DNA from 3 places in the Jeotgalicoccus sp. FSL K6-3177 genome. Region 1 is predicted to be linked to each of the others. Evidence: riboswitches for the same ligand, from Rfam matches in the RefSeq annotation. Region 1 holds a riboswitch; each other region holds the start of a gene.
The links. A riboswitch is a leader RNA that binds a small molecule or an ion and turns the genes downstream of it on or off. The one in region 1 is predicted to bind thiamine pyrophosphate.
Positions count from the first base shown of each region.

Region 2: it holds a riboswitch for thiamine pyrophosphate, as region 1 does, so the genes downstream of both, MHH58_RS00160 (3-oxoacyl-ACP reductase) here and tenA (thiaminase II) in region 1, are expected to answer to the same signal.
Region 3: it holds a riboswitch for thiamine pyrophosphate, as region 1 does, so the genes downstream of both, MHH58_RS04960 (RicAFT regulatory complex protein RicA family protein) here and tenA (thiaminase II) in region 1, are expected to answer to the same signal.

Region 1 covers NZ_JBBOSK010000001.1:2,130,932-2,133,197, reverse strand. The annotation lists gene MHH58_RS10890 (hypothetical protein) at 1-481, shown strand, start outside; gene MHH58_RS10885 (four-helix bundle copper-binding protein) at 720-1,046, opposite strand; TPP riboswitch at 1,137-1,232, shown strand; gene tenA (thiaminase II) at 1,322-2,002, shown strand; gene MHH58_RS10875 (hypothetical protein) at 2,146-2,266, shown strand, end outside.
Region 2 covers NZ_JBBOSK010000001.1:35,646-37,911, forward strand. The annotation lists gene MHH58_RS00155 (NtaA/DmoA family FMN-dependent monooxygenase) at 1-343, opposite strand, end outside; gene MHH58_RS00160 (3-oxoacyl-ACP reductase) at 356-1,105, opposite strand; TPP riboswitch at 1,211-1,313, opposite strand; TPP riboswitch at 1,549-1,658, shown strand; gene MHH58_RS00165 (thiamine phosphate synthase) at 1,732-2,266, shown strand, end outside.
Region 3 covers NZ_JBBOSK010000001.1:988,534-990,799, reverse strand. The annotation lists gene thiW (energy coupling factor transporter S component ThiW) at 1-396, opposite strand, end outside; gene MHH58_RS04960 (RicAFT regulatory complex protein RicA family protein) at 911-1,345, opposite strand; TPP riboswitch at 1,473-1,563, opposite strand; gene MHH58_RS04955 (ABC transporter ATP-binding protein) at 1,637-2,266, opposite strand, start outside.

The DNA.
Region 1 (2,266 bases):
CAATCTCCGTAATCAGCTTAATAAGGAATATGCGAAATTCGATACTGAATACCGCGTGCCGGTCGCCGTAAATAACGAAAGTGTTGTAAATGACAGCAAGACAGCGGATGTAAAAGATTCTCTTAAAAAGATTGAACAGCTGAAACACGATATTATTACGCTGAAGGCTGCCGTTCATCATAAAAATACAACAGGAGTGCTTACGATTGATGATGTGGAATACACCGCATCAGAAGTGCTGGAATCACTGAAACTGGAAAGGGATATCGTCAATAATCTGCAGAACAATACGTCTTTCGGCTACCATCGTGAACGTATTAAAACTGTCGCCGGTGTCGGTATTGTTGAAGAGGGTATTATTAATGAAAAAGAAGTAATCGAATATATTGAGGCGCTTGAAGTAAAGGTAAACCGTAAATCCATGCTGATTGATAAGTTCAACAGTACGGAAACAATTGAAGCGGAACTTAAAACGATATAAAAGTTTTCGGCAGAAATCAGGCCCCTTTCTTATATGATAATTTGATGGATTACAATTTACGGTTTATTTATCTGATTACGTTTTAAGAATCCGGATGCTGGACACGAAACACAATCGTGCTGATGACCTGATTTCGACGGGGATTTCCCAAAAACTTCCGGGCGGAAAGTTTTGCCTTTAGGACCGTCTGTACATAAAAAAAGACATGCAGAAATTTCTGCATGTCTTTTTCTTTCTTTTACGCCGCAGCCCTGCATGCTTCCGCACATTCAAAGCAGGCTTTGGCGCATTCCTGACAGTGATCGTGGTCATGCTTTTGACATTCCTTGCCGCATGCTTCACAAATAGTGGCACATACGCCGGCGAGTTCTTTAACGAAAGGTGAGTTTCTTGTGACGGCCTGTTCTAAAAATGAGCACATATCCGCACATTCACGGTCTGTTCTAATGCAGTCCGCCATCATTTTTACATCTTCTTCTTTTAAGCATGCGTCGAAACAGTGATTGCACGCTTCCATGCATTCGTGCAGAGTTTTAAGCAGCTGCTGATTCTGTTCGTGAGCCATATATAATTCCTCCTTAAAAGATTCATACAATCTATTAATTCCCTGAGCAATATTTTTTAAACTGTAGTACAGTGGAATTGTAAAGAAAATATAAACGGCTGGGGGCGCACTTATGTGCTGAGAGATAATATCGACCCTTTGAACCTGTAGGTTAGGACCTGCGCAGGGAAGTCTGTGTCGATATATACGCGGATGTCTGTATATTTTTTGGCCCGGGCCTCTCATAAGGTTCGGGTTTTTATCGTCTTTGGCCGAAATACAAAGGAGATATGGCAATGAAGTTTACAGACAGGTTATGGGACAGCGTGGAGAGTATTTGGAACGGATATCTTGAGCATCCGTTTGTGACCGGTTTAGGGGACGGGACGCTCGAGCACGGGAAATTTCAGCACTGGCTGAAGCAGGACTATGTGTATCTGGTTGAGTATTCCCGGCTGATGGCAATCGGGGCGGAGAAGTCGCCGGACCTAAAAACGATGAATATGTTTTCTGAAATGCTGCACGGCACGCTCTTCGGAGAAATGGAGCTGCACAGAAATTACGCGGCAGAGTTTGGTATTTCAGAAGAGGAGCTTCTTCTGACCGAAGCTTCCGCAGTGAACACTGCTTACACGAGCTATATGCTGAACCACGCTCAGCGGGGTGATGCAGCGGCTGTTGCTGCATGCCTCCTCGCCTGCGCCTGGAGTTACAATTACATCGGAAGATCTCTGTCGGATAAATACCCGGAGCAGGAAAACAATCCGTACAAACAGTGGGTTGAAACATATTCTAGTGAAGATTTCACCAGTTTGAACGGCACGGCGATGACTCTCCTTAATAAGCTCGCTGAAGGAAAACCTGAACGTGAACTGGTCCTGCTGGAAGAAATCGTCGTGAAGACCAGTCTCTATGAGTATATGTTTTGGGATATGTGCGAAAGCCGGGAAGAATGGCCGATTAAAGTGAGTTTATAAACGGTTATAATTATTAATAAGTTTTCAAAATTGTTAAAGGTCGGTAAATAATGTATAAGTCAGTTTTTCTTTGAGGTATTGTAGAATTAACACCATGAATCAGTCTGAATACTATCTTACTTTTAAGGAGCTGGAAATCCATAATGAAGAAACTTTTAACAATCGGATCGTTAGTCGGAGTGCTTGCATTAGCAGCGTGCGGCGGAGACACTGAAGAAGGAACAGAGACAGAAGAAACCGGCACTGAAGGAACAGAAACAGAAA
Region 2 (2,266 bases), 2.1 Mb from region 1:
GCAGTGTGAGTAACTGTCTTGCTGTGGTAAATGGGTTGTTAAATGTACCTGAAATAGTTGAAACAAGTCCAACGTTATCTGTGACTTTACTCATAGCAGTTAATGCAACAATTGGGTCAAAATAACTCGTTGGCAATTCTGTTGGACTATCTGCGGGGAAGGCTTGTGAATCTGCGAAAAATACGGCATCAAATTTCCCGCGTTCTGCAATTTTTGCCAGATTTTCATAATATTCAATTGTCGTGAATTCATTGACACTCGAATCATCTTCTAACCATGCTGCCTGATGATGACCCACACCATACATTAAAATTCCTATATTTAACTGTTTAGAATTATTCATAATATATACCGCCTAGTTCATAGTAAGTCCGCCGTCTACCGTGATGTTTTGTCCTGTAATACCATCTGCTGCCTCAGAACAAAGATAAACAACCATATTAGCAACGTCTTGTGGTGTTGTTACTTTTCTCAATGGTGTGGACTGTGCGATTAAATCGAATACTTCTGGTGTTGTGACTGCACTTGCGTCTGTTGTTTTCAGCAAACCGCCAGAAACAACATTTGCTCGGATACCATACTGTCCAAGTTCTGCTGCAACGTTTCTGGTGAACCCAATTAAAGCAGCTTTTGCAGTGGTGTACTCGTGATATGGTACTACAGGATTTTGATATAGATTCGTTCCAATACTAATTATTGCACCGTCTTTACGTTCTAAAAACTGTGGCATTACACTTTGTGATACGTTAAATGCAGCTTTTAGTGTCCCGTCTAACTGTTGTTCATAATCCTTGTAAGTTAAATCTTTAAATGCTTTTTGAGCGGTTGGATCAAATTTAAAATTAACGAGTGCATTGTTTACAACAACATCAATCTGGCCGAAATGTTCAGTTCCTTTTTTTACTAATTGTTCAACTGCTTCACGGTCTGTAATGTCCGCTTGAATCGCAATCGCTTGTGCGCCAATTTCTTTTTGTAACTTCTCTGCTTCTTCCTTACTTTTGTTGTAGTTAATTATGACATTAAAGCCTTTTTCACTCAGTGCTTTTACGATATAGCTGCCAAGTCCTCTTCCGCTTCCCGTTACTAAAACTGTTCTTGTCAAATAAATCACTCCTATAATTTTTTAAAATAAAAAAATACGCAACCTTCATAGGAAAGTTACGTATCGAGAGTAAATTATATGCCCGCAAAGACATAGATATACAACTGTATCGATGTAACACTTTCCTACGCCAGTTTTAACTGGATCAGGTTCAAAGGGTCTGAGGTTTCCCTCATCTCAGTTTATATAAACACCCCTAGTGCGAATCTATTCTATTTAACATCATTGTAGTACTTTACAAAGATACGTCAAGTAAACCACAAATTATTTAAATTGGAACAAACGCAATTCAAATTCAATTCTGTAACTGTACTGCTTTCTAGTTTTTATATGATTGAGTGAATGTTAAAAGGTAGTTATCAGCATAATTAAAATCTAATTTTATTTGCAATATTTAACTTTTTAGAGTAACTTGAGGTTATTGATTGGAAAAATTAAATAGTTAAGACCACTGGAAGTGTCTTTAAAAAAGGCTGAGATTAAAGTGTAGACTTTGGGATTCCGGGAACCTGATACAGTTCATACTGGCGTAGGAAAGTGGCGAAAGTAATATGTTTTGATGCATACTTGCGCTGTTTTTCTATATAGAAAAACAGCGCTTTTTTTTTATGTTAAGGGGTGACATAATGCTTATTGCAATTACACATTTTAAGATATTAATTTCCAAGGATATTATTCATTTCAATACGATTTCATCCTGTATCGATTATCTTTTACTTCGTACACCCATGTCCGACAACGAGTTATCATCGTTCCTTTGTCAGCTTATTCATTCAGGTTTTCCCAAAGAAAAAATCATCATTCATACTTCGACTAAATTGCTGGAATCTTTTCGTTTAACTGCTATCCACTTTAGAGAAAACGATCCAACTGCATTAACGTATAAAAAAGAACATCCGGATATTTCAGTCAGCATGTCTGCTCATTCACCTGAATCTGTCAAGAAAGCACAGGACAATCATCTCGACTTTGTATTATACGGCCATATATTTGAATCGAGTTCAAAGAAATCTTTGCCGCCGCGTACACATCAAGAAGTACGTGATGCACTGTCTTATGATATTCCTGTCGTTGCACTTGGAGGTATCAATTCAACAACTATCAATCAGTTACCGGCAGGTTTCAGTGGTATCTCGGCAATTTCTGCATTTATGGATGCAT
Region 3 (2,266 bases), 1.1 Mb from region 1:
ACTCGATACTAAGAAAGCTGCTGCGACCACTGTGAAAATTTGTGCATCGAGTTCAAGGATGATAATCAGCGGGTAAAGGCTGAGCGCACCGATGACGCCGGTGCCGATGATTTCGCCGAGGGCCGCAAGCGACAGCTTTTTAGAGTATTTGTAGAGCAGCCAGGCTAAGAGCGCGCCGATCATGCTGCCGGGATAAGCGAAGACGGTGCCCGTGCCGAATAGAATTCTGATCGTCGACGAGATAAAAGCCTGGACGATAACCCAGGGGCCGGTGAGTACCGCACCGAGTACGTTGATCAGGTGCTGCATGGGCGCCGCGCGGATAATGCCGATTGGAATAGTGACTAGCGTACTTAAAATAACGTTTAAAGCGACAAAAGCTGCGGTGAATGTCATGTTTTTAGTTAATTTGTTGATGGTGGTGCCTCCTATTTGAATTATTGGTGATGGAATGTGTGGCTTGATGCGTTGGCGTGACGGAAGCTCATGTATACGAAAGACACGATGCGTTGGCGTGACGGAAGCTCATGTATACGAAAGACACGATGCGTTGGCGTGACGGAAGCTCATGTATACGAAAGACGCGATGCGTTGGCGTGACGGAAGCTCATGTATACGAAAGACGCGATGCGTTGACATGACGGACGCTCATGTATACGAAAGGCGCGGTGCGTTGGCGTGACGGGCGCTCATGTATACGAAAGGCGCGATGCGTTGACATGACGGGCGCTCATGTATACGAAAGGCGCGATGCGTTGGCGTGACGGACGCTCATGTATACGAAAGACGCGGTGCGTTGGCGTGACGGGCGCTCATGTATACGCAAGACTCAATACCCCAACATACAAAAATGGCGCTGAAACACTCTATTATTCAGAGATTTCAACGCCATTCAATATGTAGATGATGCTTATTTAAACTGGTTCGGGTCGCGGTTTGGTCTGTTGCGGACTGCAGCGCCGGTTTCGCCCTGCATGAGGTCGCCGCCTGTTTGTTCGATAATTTCGCTTGTGACTGTTGAGCTGATTGCATGCGAGACCATCTGCAGCAGTTCATTAACGCCTGCCTGTGATTCTTTGAACTGGTCAACGAGCGGCATTTCGTCTAATTCTTCTTCGATTTTAGCCAGTTTTTCTTCCGTCATTTTGTAGGCGCGTTCTTTGCCGTAGTTTTGGAAGTTTACAGCTTGCTGCTGCAGGCTTTTCAGACTGGCCATCTTTTCGCGGATTTCCTGATTTTCATGAATCTTAGCTTCCGCTTTCTGGAAGAATTCAACCTGTTCTGTTTCCGCCATCATTTTACCGAGCTTTTTTGCTTCTTCTATTATTTCATCCTTAGTATACATTCGAAGTTCCACCTTTTAGTTGATATATACCATTCATTATATATGAAAGCCTTCATTTATTAAATGTAAATCTCCTGATTCGTTTGTCAAAGTACAAAAATGCACACTCCGGCCCTGGAGTGTGCATAACGAATCTATGCCACTTCCCTACGCTGGCATAATCCAGATCAGGTAGTAAGAGTGTTTCTCAGCCCGTAAGGGCACCTCCAGTGGTGTGCGGTATTTAATTGCTTCCATCATAACTGAACAAAAAGTGTTTGTAAACATAGATGAGCCGCACAGCTCGCCTGTTTACTGATTCACCATGTCATAGTACTTGCCTTCCAAAGCAAGCAGCTCTTCTTCCGTTCCCGCTTCAAGCAGTTCGCCCTGCTCTAAAACGAAGATCCGGTCGACGGCTTTTATCGTGTTGAGACGGTGGGCGATAATAATGCTCGTCCGCCCTTTCATCAGCCGCTCCAGCGATTCCTGGATTTTCAGTTCTGTAATCGTGTCGATGCTGGACGTTGCTTCATCGAGCAGCAGGATGGCAGGGTCTGTAATGAGCGCCCGCGCGATGGAGATCAGCTGCTTTTGGCCCTGCGAGATAAAGCCCTCATCTAAATCGAGCACCGTGTCGTAACCCTGCTCGAGCGTCATAATAAAGTCATGGGCATTGGCGACTTTCGCCGCTTCAATCACTTCATCGTCTGTCGCATTCATCCGGCCGTAGCGTATATTTTCACGGATGGTGGCTTCAAACAGGTACGGGTCCTGCAGCACGAAGGCCGTCTGTGAACGAATGTTAGTACGGGAGTAATCTTTAATATCCTCCCTGTCGACTAAGATACTGCCTAAATCCGTTTCGTAAAAGCGGGCTAACAGCTGCATAACCGTCGTCTTACCGGCACCTGTCGCACCGATTAAAGCAACGGATTCGCC